3 regions of the Kutzneria sp. NPDC052558 genome follow, and region 3 is predicted to be linked to each of the others. Evidence: riboswitches for the same ligand, from Rfam matches in the RefSeq annotation. Region 3 holds a riboswitch; each other region holds the start of a gene.
What was found. A riboswitch is a leader RNA that binds a small molecule or an ion and turns the genes downstream of it on or off. The one in region 3 is predicted to bind S-adenosylmethionine.
Positions count from the first base shown of each region.

Region 1: it holds a riboswitch for S-adenosylmethionine, as region 3 does, so the genes downstream of both, ACIG5F_RS34365 (methionine ABC transporter ATP-binding protein) here and ACIG5F_RS30185 (aminotransferase class V-fold PLP-dependent enzyme) in region 3, are expected to answer to the same signal.
Region 2: it holds a riboswitch for S-adenosylmethionine, as region 3 does, so the genes downstream of both, thrC (threonine synthase) here and ACIG5F_RS30185 (aminotransferase class V-fold PLP-dependent enzyme) in region 3, are expected to answer to the same signal.

Region 1 is NZ_JBIUAG010000024.1:74,542-79,405, forward strand. Features, by position in the region: gene ACIG5F_RS34355 (ubiquitin-like domain-containing protein) at 1-1,109, shown strand, start outside; gene rsmA (16S rRNA (adenine(1518)-N(6)/adenine(1519)-N(6))-dimethyltransferase RsmA) at 1,127-1,978, shown strand; SAM riboswitch class I at 2,384-2,474, shown strand; gene ACIG5F_RS34365 (methionine ABC transporter ATP-binding protein) at 2,697-3,707, shown strand; gene ACIG5F_RS34370 (methionine ABC transporter permease) at 3,704-4,390, shown strand; gene ACIG5F_RS34375 (MetQ/NlpA family ABC transporter substrate-binding protein) at 4,413-4,864, shown strand, end outside.
Region 2 is NZ_JBIUAG010000002.1:86,957-91,820, forward strand. Features, by position in the region: gene ACIG5F_RS03395 (hypothetical protein) at 1-348, opposite strand, end outside; gene holA (DNA polymerase III subunit delta) at 701-1,672, opposite strand; SAM riboswitch class I at 1,782-1,896, shown strand; gene thrC (threonine synthase) at 1,907-3,169, shown strand; gene ACIG5F_RS03410 (cache domain-containing protein) at 3,183-3,914, opposite strand; gene ACIG5F_RS03415 (FadR/GntR family transcriptional regulator) at 3,928-4,722, opposite strand; gene ACIG5F_RS03420 (gamma-aminobutyraldehyde dehydrogenase) at 4,858-4,864, shown strand, end outside.
Region 3 is NZ_JBIUAG010000019.1:67,244-72,107, reverse strand. Features, by position in the region: gene ACIG5F_RS30195 (RluA family pseudouridine synthase) at 1-406, opposite strand, end outside; gene lspA (signal peptidase II) at 444-1,016, opposite strand; gene ACIG5F_RS30185 (aminotransferase class V-fold PLP-dependent enzyme) at 1,052-2,401, opposite strand; SAM riboswitch class IV at 2,438-2,552, opposite strand; gene ACIG5F_RS30180 (hypothetical protein) at 2,730-3,005, shown strand; gene ACIG5F_RS30175 (potassium/proton antiporter) at 3,199-4,683, opposite strand; gene ACIG5F_RS30170 (DUF167 domain-containing protein) at 4,791-4,864, opposite strand, start outside.

The DNA of each region.
Region 1 (4,864 bases), on a different contig from region 3:
AGACCGAGCTGGACGCCAAGTCCCCCTGGAAGCGCCGGTTCATCAAGGCCGCCGTGATGGCCACCCTGGTCAGCCTGGCCGGTGGCGGCGCCACCGCGCTGGCCATGGACAAGGCCGTGACGGTCGACGTCGACGGTCACGAGATGACCGTGCACACCTACTCCGGCACCGTCAGCGACGTGCTGGCCAGCCAGGGCCTGACTGCCGGGTCGCACGACTCGCTCATGCCCTCGGCCAACTCCTCCATCGCCGACGGCGGCAAGATCGTCCTGCAGCGCGGCCGCACCATGACCGTCTCGGTCGATGGCGTGCAGCAGACCCAGTGGGTCAAGGCCCAGACCGTGGGCGACGCGCTGCGCGAGATGGGCGTCAAGACCGACAACGCCAAGCTCTCGGTCGACCCGTCCAAGCAGATCCCGCTGTCCGGCATGGCCATCGACATCAAGACGGCCAAGACGGTCACCATCAGCGACGGCGGCAACGCCCCCAAGCAGCTCACCACCTACGCGGTGACCATCCAGGAGCTGCTCAAGTCCCTGAACATCTCCCTCGGCGCCGACGACAACGTCGCGCCGGCCGCCGACACCAAGCTGTCCAGCGGCGCGCAGATCTCCGTCAGCCGCAACGGCGTCACGGTGGTCCAGGAGAACCAGGACATCCAGCCGACCACCCAGATCATCAACGACCCGACCATGAACTCGGGCGACACCCAGGTCATGGACCCGGGCGTGGTGGGCAAGCAGACCGTGACCTACCGGGTCACCATGCACAACGGCAAGCAGACCGACAAGCAGCAGATCGGCGTGCAGATCCTGACGCCGATGAAGCCCAAGGTCGTCAAGAACGGCACCAAGCCGCTGCCCGGCGACGCCGTCTGGGACAAGATCGCCCAGTGCGAGTCCAGCGGCAACTGGCACATCAACACCGGCAACGGCTACTACGGCGGTCTCCAGTTCGACATCCCGACCTGGACCTCCAACGGCGGCGGCGTGTACGCCCCCCGCGCCGACCTGGCCACCCGTGAGCAGCAGATCGCCATCGCCAACAAGGTGCGGGCCGCGCGTGGCCTCACCCCGTGGGAGTGCGCGTACAAGCTCGGTCTCGTCTGAGCCTAGAATCCCGCTTCGTGCCCGATCTTCTGGGACCCGTCGAGGTCCGCGCCCTGGCCAAAGAGTTGGACGTCCGTCCGACCAAGAAGCTGGGCCAGAACTTCGTGCACGACACCAACACCGTGCGGCGCATCGTCGCCGCCTCCGGGGTCACCCAGGACGACGTGGTCCTCGAGGTCGGCCCCGGGCTCGGGTCCCTGACCCTGGCGCTGCTGCCGGCGTGCAAGGCCGTCGTCGCCGTCGAGATCGATCCCGTGCTGGCCGCTCGGCTGCCGCTGACCGCCGCCGAGTTCGCCGGTGACGCCGCCTCCCGGCTCACCGTCGTCGGCGCCGACGCCATGCGGGTCACCGCCGCCGAGATCGGCCTCGCGCCGACCGCCCTGGTCGCCAACCTGCCGTACAACGTGTCGGTGCCCATCGTGCTGCACCTGCTCGCCGAGCTGCCGTCCCTTCGGTCCGGGCTCGTCATGGTGCAGTCCGAGGTCGCCGACCGCATGGCCGCCGGCCCCGGCAGCCGGGTCTACGGCGTGCCCAGCGTCAAGCTCGCCTGGTACGCCGACGCCCGCCGCGCCGGCCCCGTGCCCCGCTCCGTGTTCTGGCCCGTGCCCAACGTCGACTCCGCCCTCGTCGCCTTCACCCGCCGCGAGCCGCCGTCCTCAACCGTCTCCCGCGAAGCCCTGTTTGCCCTGGTCGACGCCGCCTTCGCGCAACGCCGCAAGACCCTTCGGGCCGCGCTGGCCACCTGGGCCGGCTCGCCCGCCCGCGCCGGCGAGCTCCTGCTCTCCGCCGGCATCGATCCCACCCTGCGTGGCGAGCAGCTCGGCATTGCCGACTTCACCCGCCTCGCCGAAGCCGCCGCGGCGGCGTAGTTCCCCCACGCCTTGGACCAACGCCCACCCCGCCGCTCTTCTTCCCGCGGCCCCGTGACCTCTGGCTTCCCCGGCTCGCCGCCGCCTCGCTCGGCGAGCCCCACTCCAAGGTTTGCGCAGCTCAGGCCGTCACTCGACGTTGACCCACCTACCCCAAACCCCCGCCCAACCCTGGGGGCCGGCCCCGTGCCCAGCGTATCGAGGCAAGGGGTCGGAGAGCGGGAAAGTGTCCAGCCTGTGGACAACTCAGGGGGCTGTGGATAACTGGGTGTGCCGAGGAACCTACTGTGCGATAGGTCTGGGAGCGACGGATCATCGGGCATCGGTGTGACTTACCGAACGATCCTTGGGTCTTGCTAGTGATGGCTTGCTTTTCCACATACCGGTCAGGTGTACTGCTACTTGCATCCATCCCGAGCGGCCGAGAGACCTGGATCGACGAAGCCGCAGCAACCACCCGACCCCGGGCAGGTGCTACCGCCAGGACCGATGGAGGACGTCATGGACCTCGCCCGAGTGTGCGCAGCTCTGCTGCTCACCCGCCGTCGAGTTGTCGATCAGTGCCGCCGCACCGCGACGGGCTGTCGGGTCGGCCGGTAACACCTACCGCCGCCTGCTGTCGGTTCACCCTCATCGTCTCGTCCGCATAGGACGGTCCAAAAAGGACGGCTCTCGCGCGCCATCAGCGCGCGGGGTCGCGCGTGCCGTGGAGCAAACAGTGATCACTGTCGACAATCTGGTCAAGTCCTTCCCCGCCCGTGGCGGCGCCGTGCGCGCCCTGGACGGCGTCACTCTCGAGGTTCAGGCGGGCGCGGTCTGCGGCGTCGTGGGCCCGAGCGGCTCCGGCAAGTCGACCCTGGCCCGCTGCATCGCCCTGCTGGAGCGCCCGGACAGCGGGGCGATCAGGGTCGACGGAACGGACCTCGTCACGCTGGACGGCAGCCGCCTGCGCGCGGCTCGCCGGCAGATAGGTGTTGTCCCGCAAGGGGATTCGCTGCTCCGGCAGCGCACGGCGGCTGGCAATGTGGCGCTGCCGCTGGAAACCGCGGGCGTCGACGGCCCGACCCGGCGCCGCCGCGTGGGCGAGCTGCTGGACCTGGTCGGCCTGACCGACAAGGCGGCCTCGTACCCGGACCAGCTCTCCGGCGGCCAGCGTCAGCGCATCGCGGTGGCCCGCGCCCTGGCGGCGAACCCGGCGGTCCTGCTGGCTGATGAGCCCACCTCGGCATTGGACCCGGAGACCACCGGTTCCGTGCTCACGGTTCTCGACCGGGCCCGAGCCGAGCTCGGAGTCACGGTTGTTGTTGTCACACATGACATGGCGGTGGTCCGCCGGATCTGCGACGACGTGGCGCTGCTGGACGGCGGCCGGATCGTGGAGAACGGCAGGCTGCTCGACCTGGTGTCCGATGTGGACAGTCGCACCGCCAACGCGCTGCTGCCCGCGCTCGACCAGACCGACGGCATCGCCGGCAACCACGACCGGATCGCGGACGTGGTGCTGGTCGGCTTCGCCGCGGTGGGCGCGCTGCTGCCGGAGGCGTCCAACCGGTTCGGCGTCGACCTCGCCGTGCTCGGCGGCGGACTGACCCGGCTTGGCGAGACCCCGGTGGCCCGGTTCCGCCTGGGTCTGACCGGCGAGCGGGCCGACTCCGCGCTGGAGTGGATCTCCGAGGCCGGCGCCCTCGTTCGACGGGCCCAGAAGGGCCCGCAGGGAGTCGCTGCGTGAGACCGACCACTCCGTGGTCCGATGTGTTCGACCTGCTTCACCCCGCGCTCGGCCAGACGCTCTACATGGTCGGCGTGGCGACGTTGTTCGCCACGGTGTTCGGGATCCCGCTGGGCGTGCTGCTGCACGTGACGGCGCCGGGCGGGCTGCGGCCCGTTCCGGCGCTGCACCGGGTCCTGGGCACCGTGGTGGACTTCGGCAGATCGCTGCCGTTCATCGTGCTCATCGTGCTGCTGCAACAAGTTGTCACCCGCCCGCTGATCGGCACCTCGATCGGCCCGACCGCGGCGATCGTGCCGCTGGCCATCGGGGCGGTGCCGTTCCTCGGCCGGCTCGTCCAGTCCGCGCTGCGTGAGGTGGACGCGAGCGTCGTCGAGGCGGCCATCACCACCGGCGCCACCCGGACCCGGATCGTGCGATCGGTGCTGCTGGGCGAATCCGCCCCGGCGCTGGTGTCCGCGGTCGGCGTCACTGCCGTCACCCTCGTCGGCTTCTCGGCCATGGCCGGGGTGGTCGGCGGGGAAGGCCTGGGCGACCTCGCCATCCGCTACGGCTACCAGCGCTACGACGACCGGGTGCTCTGGTCCACGGTCATCGTGCTGGGCGCCCTGGCCATGCTCATCCAACTGCTGTTCGACGTGTCCTCGCGGCTGATCGACCGCCGCCGGCGCGTCACCGCCTGAAATCCGAAGGAACCACAGTCCCATGAAGCTCCGTGTTGCGCTCCTCGCTGCCCTCGTGACGGTCACCGCGGCCGCCTGCGGCAACGGCGGCGGCGCGGCCGCCGACCCGAACGCCCCGCTGGTCGTCGGTGTCAGCCCCACCCCGCACGGCCAGATCCTCTCCTACGTCGCCGACCAGCTGGCGCCGGCCAAGGGCCTGAAGATCCAGGTCAAGGAGTTCACCGACTACGTCACGCCGAACACCTCGCTGGTGGACAAGTCGCTGGACGCCAACTACTTCCAGCACCAGCCCTACCTGGCCGACTTCGAGCAGAGCCACGGCGCCCAGCTGACCTGGGTCACCGCGGTGCACCTGGAGCCGCTCGGGCTGTACTCGAAGAAGACGCAGAAGGCGGCCGACCTGCCCGACGGCGCCAAGATCGGCGTGCCCAACGACACCAGCAACGAGGCGCGGGCGTTCAAGCTGCTCGCCGA
Region 2 (4,864 bases), on a different contig from region 3:
GGACGGAGTCCGCTGGGGCCCGAAGGTCGTTTTCTCCGGGGCGTCCAGCCGCCGGCCGCCGGCCCGGACCTCGATCTTGCTGAGGTCGCCCAAGTTCGTGCCGGGAAAGGAGAAGGTGCGGCTGTCCGCGGAGGAGCGGGCCCGGCCGAGAAGCTGGCCGTCCGACCAGAACTCCACCGCCGCGTCGCCGGTCAGCGGCGTCGGCGAGGTCCAGGCCGGCTGGCCGTCCACCACCCGCCAGCCCGATCCGGACGCCGCCGTCGGCGTCGGCGCGGTCTGCGCGGACGCCGTCTGGGCGACGGCCACGAGCATGAACAACGCTGACAACAAAGGTAAGAGCTTGCGCATTCGACCTCGATCCACGGTCGCGGCCCCCCGCCCGGCACACTTCTCCCCCAGACGGACCACCGGGGCCTCGAGAGTTCACTGCGTACGATTACTGCGCGTGCATGTAGCTATCGGCTCACAAAGCCGCGAAATGCTATGAGAGTCCGTCACATACCCGCGACGGACTGCTCGAACGCCCCCTCATCACGGCACGAACCGCCCCCAAGAACCCAATTCCGGCCACTCCGTGCCGACAACCCGACCCTACGCCCGAGATCGCCCGTAACGGGCCGTGACGTGGCAGACTGCCCGATCGGGCAGCCATTCGCGGGATCGTTTATTGCCCCGTTGAGCCTAGCGGCGAATTCGGGATTCAGCCCATCTGATGGGCGGCGACCACCCTGAGCACGGCCCGTTCCAGCGCATAGTCCGCGTCGGCGGCGACACCCTTCACGTCGGCGTTGAGCGCCGCCACGACCTGCATCGCGTCGGCCAGCCCGGCCGGCGTCCAGCCACGGGCCTGGCCCTGCGCCCGCTTCACCTTCCACGGCGGCATGCCCAGGTCGCCGGCCATCCGGAACGGGTCGCCCCGGCCGGCCGAGGCCACCTTGGCCACCGTGCGCACGCCCTCGGCCAGCGCGTCGGCCACCAGCACGTGCGGCACGCCGAGCTGCATGGCCCAGCGCAGCGCCTCCATCGCGCCGGCCCGGTCCCCCACCACCGCCAGGTCGGCCACGGCGAAACCGGTCACCTCGGCCTTGCCCTGGTGGTAGCGGCGCACCGCCGCCTCGTCCACCCGGCCGTCGTTGTCGGAGACCAGCTGCGAGGCGGCCGAGGCCAGCTCCCGCAGGTCGGTGCCCACGGTCTCGACCAGCGCCGCCAGCCCGGCCGGATCGATCTTGCCGCCGGCCCGCCGCACCTCGTCGCGCACGAACGCGTCCCGGTCGGCCGGCTTGGTGATCTTGGCGCACTCCACCACCGTCGCGCCGGCCTTCTTCAGCGCGCCCGGCAGGTCCTTGGCCACCTTGGCCCGGCCGCCGCCGGTGTGCAGCACGATCAGCACGATGCCGTCGGCCGGCTCCTTGGCGTAGGACAGGACCGCCTCGGCGATCTCCTTGCCGACCTCCTGCGCGCCCTCCAGCACCACCACCCTGCCCTCCGCGAACAGCGAGGGGCTGAGCAGTTCGGCCAGCTCGGGCGGGGTGAGGTCAGTCACCCGGACCCGCGTCAGATCGGCCGACGCGTCGGCCTGGCGGGCCGTGGCCAGCGCGGTCCGCACGGCCCGCTCCACCAGCACTTCCTCATCGCCGAGCACGAGCAGCAGCGGATCGGGGGCGGCACTCACGGGGCCATCCTTCCACGTCCCCCTGACAGCCCATCGGCTCCCGCATGCTGGGCGGCCAACTGGCGTACGCAGGTTGCGGTGCCGTACCGTGCGAGTCACAACTGAACACCGCTCATCCAGAGGGGCAGAGGGAACGGCCCGTTGAAGCCCCGGCAACCGGCGACACACGTCTTCATGTGTCGATCACGGTGCCAATTCCGACCCACACGTGGGAAAGATGAGGAGACACCTCCCATGACCTCGACTGTCGACGCCCGCACCACCGCCGCGTTCAACCTCGGGCCCGCGCGCGCCCTGAGCTGCCGCGAGTGCGGACACCAGATCCCGCTGGCCGCGGAATTCGCCTGTAGCGAGTGTTTCGGCCCCCTTGAAGTCGCCTACGACTTCGGCCGCGTCACCCGCGAGAGCATCGAGGCCGGCCCCAAGTCGATCTGGCGCTACCGCGACCTGCTGCCGGTGCCGACCGACGTGCAGAGCTTCCCCAACACCGAGCCCGGCCTGACCCGCCTGGTCAAGGCCGACCGCCTCGGCGCCGCGCTCGGCGTGCGCAACCTGTGGGTGAAGGACGACACCGGCAACCCCACGCACTCGTTCAAGGACCGCGTCGTGGCCGTGGCCCTTGCCGCCGCCCGGCAACTCGGCTTCAAGGTGCTGGCCTGCCCCTCCACCGGCAACCTGGCCAACGCCGTGGCCGCCGCGGCCGCCCGCGCCGGCTGGGAGTCGGTCGTGCTGATCCCGTCCTCGCTGGAGCAGGCCAAGATCCTCACCACCGCCGTCTACGACGGGGCCCTGATCGCCGTCGACGGCAACTACGACGACGTGAACCGGCTGGCCACCCAGCTCGCCGCCGAGCACGAGGACTGGGCGTTCGTGAACGTCAACGTCCGCCCGTACTACGCCGAGGGCTCCAAGACCCTGGCCTACGAGGTCGCCGAGCAGCTCGGCTGGCGGCTGCCCGGCCAGATCGTGGTGCCGGTCGCCTCCGGCTCGCAGTTGACCAAGGTGGACAAGGGTTTCCGCGAGCTCGGCGAGCTCGGCCTTGTCGACGCCACCCCGTACCGGGTGTTCGGCGCCCAGGCCACCGGCTGCTCCCCGGTGTCCGCCGCCTACAAGGCCGGCACCGACGTCGTGTCGCCGGTCCGGCCCGACACCATCGCCCGGTCGCTGGCCATCGGCGCCCCCGCCGACGGTCCGTACGTGCTGGACACCGTGCGCCGCACCGGCGGCGCCGTCGAGGACGTCACCGACGAGGAGGTCGTCGAGGGCATCCGGCTGCTGGCCCGGACCGAGGGCATCTTCTGCGAGACCGCCGGCGGCGTGACCGTGGCGACCGCCAAGAAGCTCGTCGAGAGCGGCCGGCTCGACCCCGACGCCGACACCGTCCTGCTCATCACCGGCGACGGTCTCAAGACGCTCGACGCCGTCGCCGACCGCATCGGCCCCAAGGCCGTCGTGCCGCCGAACGCCGCCGCCGTGACCGAGGCCCTCGGCCTGTAAGAGGCTTCCCGTTCTAGGGTATTACCAGCACGATCGGGGCATCCCCACAGCGGCGAACGCCGGCGCGCGTCTGCGCGCCGGCGTTCCACCAGGCCGGCACGTCCGCCTCCCGCATCAGCGAGCCCGTCGGCAGCCGCGCGCTGTTGGAGACGATCACCCGGCCCTGCGCGTTCACGAGCGCCGCTCGCGATCCCAGGTGGCGCAGCTTCGGTTGCAGCACATGCTCGAACTCCCGGACGTACACGTCGGCGCCCACCACCCCCGCGAACGCCCCGTTCCGCCGCGCCGGGACCGTGAACGTCAGCGTGTACTCGTCCGTGCAGAGGTAGTCCACGTACGGTCCGTTCACGTGCCGGCGGCCCGTGTCCCTCGACACCGTGAACCAGGACTGCCTTGTGTAGTCCAGGAAGTTGGCGCTGCCCGGCTCCAGGCTGATGAACAGCTGCTCCGGCTGCGGGCCCGTGCCCGTCCACCACTCGAACCCGTACTCCTGGTCGGCCAGCACGTGCGGCGCCGCCACATAGCCCGCCCCGACCACCAGGCCGCCCAGCGCCTCGATCACCTGCGGCCGCACCCGGTCCAGGTCGCGGGCCCGGACCTCCGCCACGTCCGCCAGCAGCGACTCCACCGCCACCAGCACCGGCTTCAGCCGGTCGAAGACGTCCTCGACGATCGCTGAGACGTGTTCGACGACCTCGTCCTCGCGTTTCATGCCCACCTCGGCTGCTCCGGCCCAGTCAGCCATCCAGAGGGGAAGCTTAGGGCTCCAGCAGCTCCAGGTGCATGTCCACCAGCCGATCCACCGCCTGCAGAATGTGCTCCTCCGTCAACTTCCTGGCCAGCTCCCCGTCCTGGTGCGCGATCGCCTCCGCGATCGCCCGATGCTCGAGGTGCGCGTTGGCACTGTGCGGCAACCACAACAGCCCGCCCCGCTCCCCCTGCAACTGCACCTCCTGGTGCGTCAACCTCGGCGACTGCGCCGCCGCCGCCACCTCCAGATGAAACTGCCTCTCCGCCCTCGCCGCCGCCAACTCCCCCGCCACGCCATCGGCCGGGATCGCTCCCGCCGCACCGGCATGTTCCGCTGCGCCGCCCGCCCGCCCGCCTTCCGGTTCGGTCGCCCTGCGCAGGTCCTCCGTCGCCAGCCGCAGCCGCTCCACGTCCTCCGGCGAGCTCCGCTCCGCCGCCAGCCGCGCCGCCGCTCCCGCCACCGCCAGGTAGTGGTCCCCGATGTCCCTCAGCTCGCTCAGCGACACCTCCCGCAGCCGCTGCCGCCACGATGCCGGTGATCCGTCGCTCGGCGTGATGACAAAACTTCCGCCACCACGCCCCCGTCTCGTCGCCACCAGCCCCTGCTGTCTCAGCGCCACCAGCGCTTCCCGGACGGTCACGGTCGCCACCCCGAACTGCCCGGCCAGCTCCGCCTCGCTCGGCAACTGCTCCCCGTCGGCCAGCAGCCCCATCGAGATGGCGTCCACCAGCCGCGCCGTCACCGCCTCGGCCCGCCCGAGATCGCCCAGCGACGCGAACACGTGCGACCTCGCCTGCCCCATACCGACCCTCGCCCTTCCCGACTTCCATTCCGACCGGCACATCAATCCTGCCCCACCCTCTTGCCATATGACATATGGTCTCATATGTTTACCGGCATCCCGCTCCTCCGCCATCCGGGACCGCAGGGAGTCGCGATGCGAC
Region 3 (4,864 bases):
TGGCCACGACCATCACGCCGGTGGTGCCGGCGTCGAGGCGGTGCACGACGCCCTGCCGCTCGGCGGCGCCGGAGGTGGAGATCCGGATGCCGGCGGCGGCGAGGCCGCCGACGACGGTGGGGCCGGTCCAGCCGGGGCTGGGGTGCACGGCGACGCCGACGGGCTTGTCGACGACCACGACGTCGTCGTCCTCGTGCAGGATGACCAATCCTTCGACCGGCACGGCCTGCACGGTGACGGGCTGCGCGGGCGCGGGCAGCGTCACCTCCAGCCAGGCGCCGGCGATGAGCCGGTCGGACTTGCCGACGGCGCGGCCGTCGACGACGACGTCGCCGGAGTCGGCCAGCGTGGCGACGGTGGTGCGGGACAGCCCGAGCAGCTTGGACAGGCCGGCGTCCACACGCATGCCGTCGAGACCGTCGGGCACGGGCAGCTCGCGCAGGTCACTCACTGGTCTTGGCCTCCCGCGTCGAGCGACCGTCGTAGTCCCGGCCCAGGATCGCCATCAGCACGATCAGCGCGCCGCCCACGCAGATCGCCGAGTCGGCGAAGTTGAACACGGGGAAGTACTGGGCGTTCGGCCCGAACACGGAGATGAAGTCGACGACGTGCCCCTGGAGCGCGCCGGGGGCGCGGAAGATGCGGTCCAGCAGGTTGCCCAGCGCGCCGCCGAACACGAAGCCGAGCCCGACGGCCCAGCCCCGCGAGCGAAGCCGCGGCGCCACCCAGATGATCGCGGCCAGCACGCCGACGCAGATCACGCTGAACACCCAGGTCATGCCGGTGACGCCGAGCGAGAACGCGGCGTACGGGTTGCGGATGACGTCCAGGTAGACCAGGCCGCCGGCCAGCGACACCGGCGGCTTGCCCTCCAGGTTGGCCACGACCAGGGCCTTGGTGACGATGTCCAGCGCCAGCGCCACGACGGCGGCCGTCACCAGCAGGCCGATCCGGCGGGGCAGCAGCCGCTGCGCCGCGACCGGTTCGGTGTTGGGCTCGGTGCTCACGCCACCCATTGTCCCTCAGCCGCGGACCAGCTCAAATTCGCACCTCAGGCGGCGACGAACGGCGGCAGCGGGCGGTTGTCGTCGGCCGGCGCCCAGCGGCCGTCCTGCTGCACGTATGTCCACTTCGGCCCCTCGGTGACCAGCTTGCGCAGGGCGCCGACGAGGCGGTCCACGTGCTCGGTGGTGCTGCCGAGGCCGAGGCTGGCGCGCAGGGCGCGCTGCTCGGTGGCGTCGACGCGGCCCAGCAGGCGGCGGGTGGCCACGTGCGCGCAGAACGCGCCGTCACGCACGCCGATGCCGTACTCCGCGGAGAGCGCGGCGGCGATGAGGCCGGCCTCGTGGCCGTGGATGGTGAAGCTGACGACGCCGACCCGGTCCGAGCCGGGGAAGATGCTCAGCTCGTGCAGGCCGGGCACGGTGCGCAGGCCCTCGCGCAGGCGGGTCAGCAGCGCCTGCTCGTGCCCGACGATGCGGTCCCAGCCGTGACGGGTGATGGTGTCGCAGGCGGCGGCCAGCGCGTGCACGCCGACCACGTTGGGCGAGCCGGCCTCGTGCCGCTCCGGCACCGCGGACCACGACACGCCCAGGTGGTCGCCCCAGTCCACGACGTTCTTGGTGGCGCCACCGCCGACCAGGTACGGCTCGGCCGCCTCCAGCCAGTCGGCGCGGCCGATGAGCGCACCCGCGCCGTAGGGGGCGTAGAGCTTGTGGCCGGACAGCACCACGTAATCGACGTCCAGGGCCTTGATGTCCACGGGGCGGTGCGGCGCCAGCTGCGCGGCGTCGAGCACGATGCGCGCGCCGAAGCGGCGGGCCACGGCCGCGAGTTCGGCCACCGGCCACAGCTCACCGGTCACATTGGACGCACCGGTGACGACCACCAGCCGCGGGCCCTCCGGGCACAGCTTCAGCGCCGCCTCCAGCGCCGGCACGGCCGCGGCCGTCGACTCGGGCGTCTGCACGCGGCGCACGTTCGGGCCACGCCACGGCAGCAGCGCCGCGTGGTGCTCGGTGTCGAACAGCACCACGGAAGTGCGGCGCGGCAACGACTTCGCGAGAAGGTTGAGCGAGTCGGTGGTGTTGCGGGTGAACACGACCGTGTCCGAGGAGCGCGCGCCCACGAAGCGCCGCAACGTGTCCCGCGCCTGCTCATAGACCTTTGTGGACACCTGCGAGGCGAAACCCGCGCCACGGTGGACACTCGCGTACCAGGGCAGCAGCTCGTCGACCGCGTCGCGGACCTGTTCCAGACAGGGCGCGCTGGCCGCGTGGTCGAGGTTGGCGTACTGGATGCGCTCCCCGGTCACCAGCGGCACCGACAGGCGGGCGCCCACGACGGCGGGCACGGTGGGGATGTCGGTGGTGTTGCGGGCCGGCGGGATCGCGATGGTCACAGGGGTGCTCCTCGGGTCAGGGACCCGCCTGGAGTGGGTCCGCGCTTGCCCGGTCGCCGTGTGCGACGGGCCTGGTCCTCACCCGGGGCACCCCACCGCGGAGGAGGGTTGCCGGCCAGCTAGCCGGGGCTTGACGCTGGCACTCATGACCTAACGGGGACCACCGTAACCGACGGTGTGCGGCCGAGTCGAGGGTCCTTCCACATCGTGAGAGGGCTCACTAACGAGTGATTTCGTTCCCGGTGGGGTGACGGGCCGGTCTTTTCCCGGCCGCACCGGCGCAGACTCGGCCACGCACCAGGTGTGGCCGAACCGCTCGGAGGTAGTCATGTTCCGCGAGCTCGACGACGAGCTCAACCGGCATCTGGCGATGCTGGCCGATCTCGCCCGGGACCCGGACGACGGCCTGGTCAGCAGCGTCACCCGCCGGCAGCTCCCGCGCGTCGTCGACGCCGTGGCGACCCTGCTCAGCGAGCACTCCCCCGACCAGCACGGCCGCTGCGGCGCCTGCCGCCCCGACCACTGGTGGCAGCCCCGCCCGACCTTCCCGTGCCCGGCCTACCTGGCCGTGCACAGGGCGTTGTTCGCCGGCACCCTGAGCTGAGTCAGCCACACGGCGGCCGGTAGTCCACCCCCGGCTGCTCATGGCCCCGGTCCGCCTCGCTGAAGGCAGCGTCCGGGCCGGCGACAACCCGGTCGACGTCCAGGTCCACCGAGGGCGATGCTGAACACGGTGCCGCTCAAGGATTTTGTCGGCAGCGTGACCTCGTCGCCCCGGCTCCACCGGCCGTTCCACCTCAGTCGGTGCCGGACTCGCCCTTCCACTTGGCGAACCGGCCGGCGCGGTCCACCGCCCTGATTCTTCGCTCCGCGGCGTCGCGGGCGGTTTCGGTGGCCACCACCAGCAGCTGATCGTCCTCCTGAAGCCGGGTGGTGGAGGTGGGGGTGAAGCCGGCCTCGCCGCGCACGATGAGGCTGATCGAGGCCCCGGTCGGCAGCCGCAGCTCGGACAGGTAGACGCCGTGCAGCTTGGAGCCGGCCTGCACCTTCACCTGGAGCAGTTCGGCCCCGAGGGTGTCCAGCGGGGCCGAGTCGACCTCGATCTCCTGGGCGTCGGTGGACCCCTTGATCAGCCCCAGCCAGCGGCCGATCAGCGGCAGGGTCCCGCCCTGCACCAGGGTCAGCACGACCACGAGCACGAAGACCACGTCGACCAGGTGCTGCGCGCCGGGAACGCCGTTGGTCAGCGGGATCAGGGCCAGCACGATGGGCACGGCGCCGCGAAGCCCGGACCAGGACAGGAAGACCTGCTCCCGCCACTTGATCCTGAACGGGGTCATGGACAGCAGCACCGACAGCGGCCGGGCCAGCAGCAGCAGGACCGCCCCGGCGACCAGGGCCGGGATCAGGGCGCTGACCAGCCGGTGCGGCGAGGCGAACAGGCCGAGTAAGACGAAAAGGCCGATCTGGGCCAGCCAGCCAAGGCCCTCGGCGAACGAGAGCGTGTCGGACCGGTGCGGCAGCCGGGAATTGCCCAGCACCAGGCCGGTCACGTAGGTGGCCAGCAGGCCGGAGGCGTGCAGGATGTCGCCGGTCGCGTAGGCCAGCACGCACATCGCGACCGTGGCCACCGGGTACAGGCCGGTGGCCGGCAGCGCGGCCCGCCGCAGCGCCATCGCCCCGAGCCAGCCGACGATCACGCCGACCGCGGCGCCGGCGGCCAGCTCGTAGACGACCAGCAGCGGCGTGGTCCAGCTGACCGGATCGCCGGCCACGAGCAGCACCACGGCGATGAACACCGGCGCGTCGTTGAGGCCGGACTCCAGCTCCAGCGCGCCGACCAGCCGCTTGCTGACGCCGACCCCGCGCAGCACGCTGAACACGGCGGCGGCGTCGGTGGAGGACAGCACCGCGCCCCACAGCAGGGCGGTCCGCCAGTCCAGGCCCAGCAGCAGGTGCAGCGCCGCGCCGGTGACCGCGACGCTGACCAGCACGGCCACAGTGGACAGTGCGATTCCCAGCCCCAGCGACCTTTTCACGTTCGACCACCGAGTGGTGAGTCCGCCCTCGGCCAGGATGAGGACCAGCGCCGCGATGCCGAGCGACTGGGTGAGCTCGGCGTTGTCGAACCGGATGCCGAAGCCGGCCTCGCCGATCAGCAGGCCGATGCCGAGATAGAGCAGCAGGGACGGCAGGCCCAGGCGCACCGACAGGCGGACGGCGACCACGGAGAGCAACAGCACCACCGCACCGATACCAAGCGCAGTCGATAGATCGGCCATCCCACCTCCCGGATGTCACCTGTCCGCGTGAACATTGTGCGTGACGATCACGGAAATGTACTAATCGGCCACTTTGGATGTCCACAATAGACAGTGTGAACCGGCTGCTATGCTAGAAGTTCGCGCAATCGCTCGAAAGCATCGGGAAGTTCCACGATCTTGTCGCGGCCGCGCTCCCCGG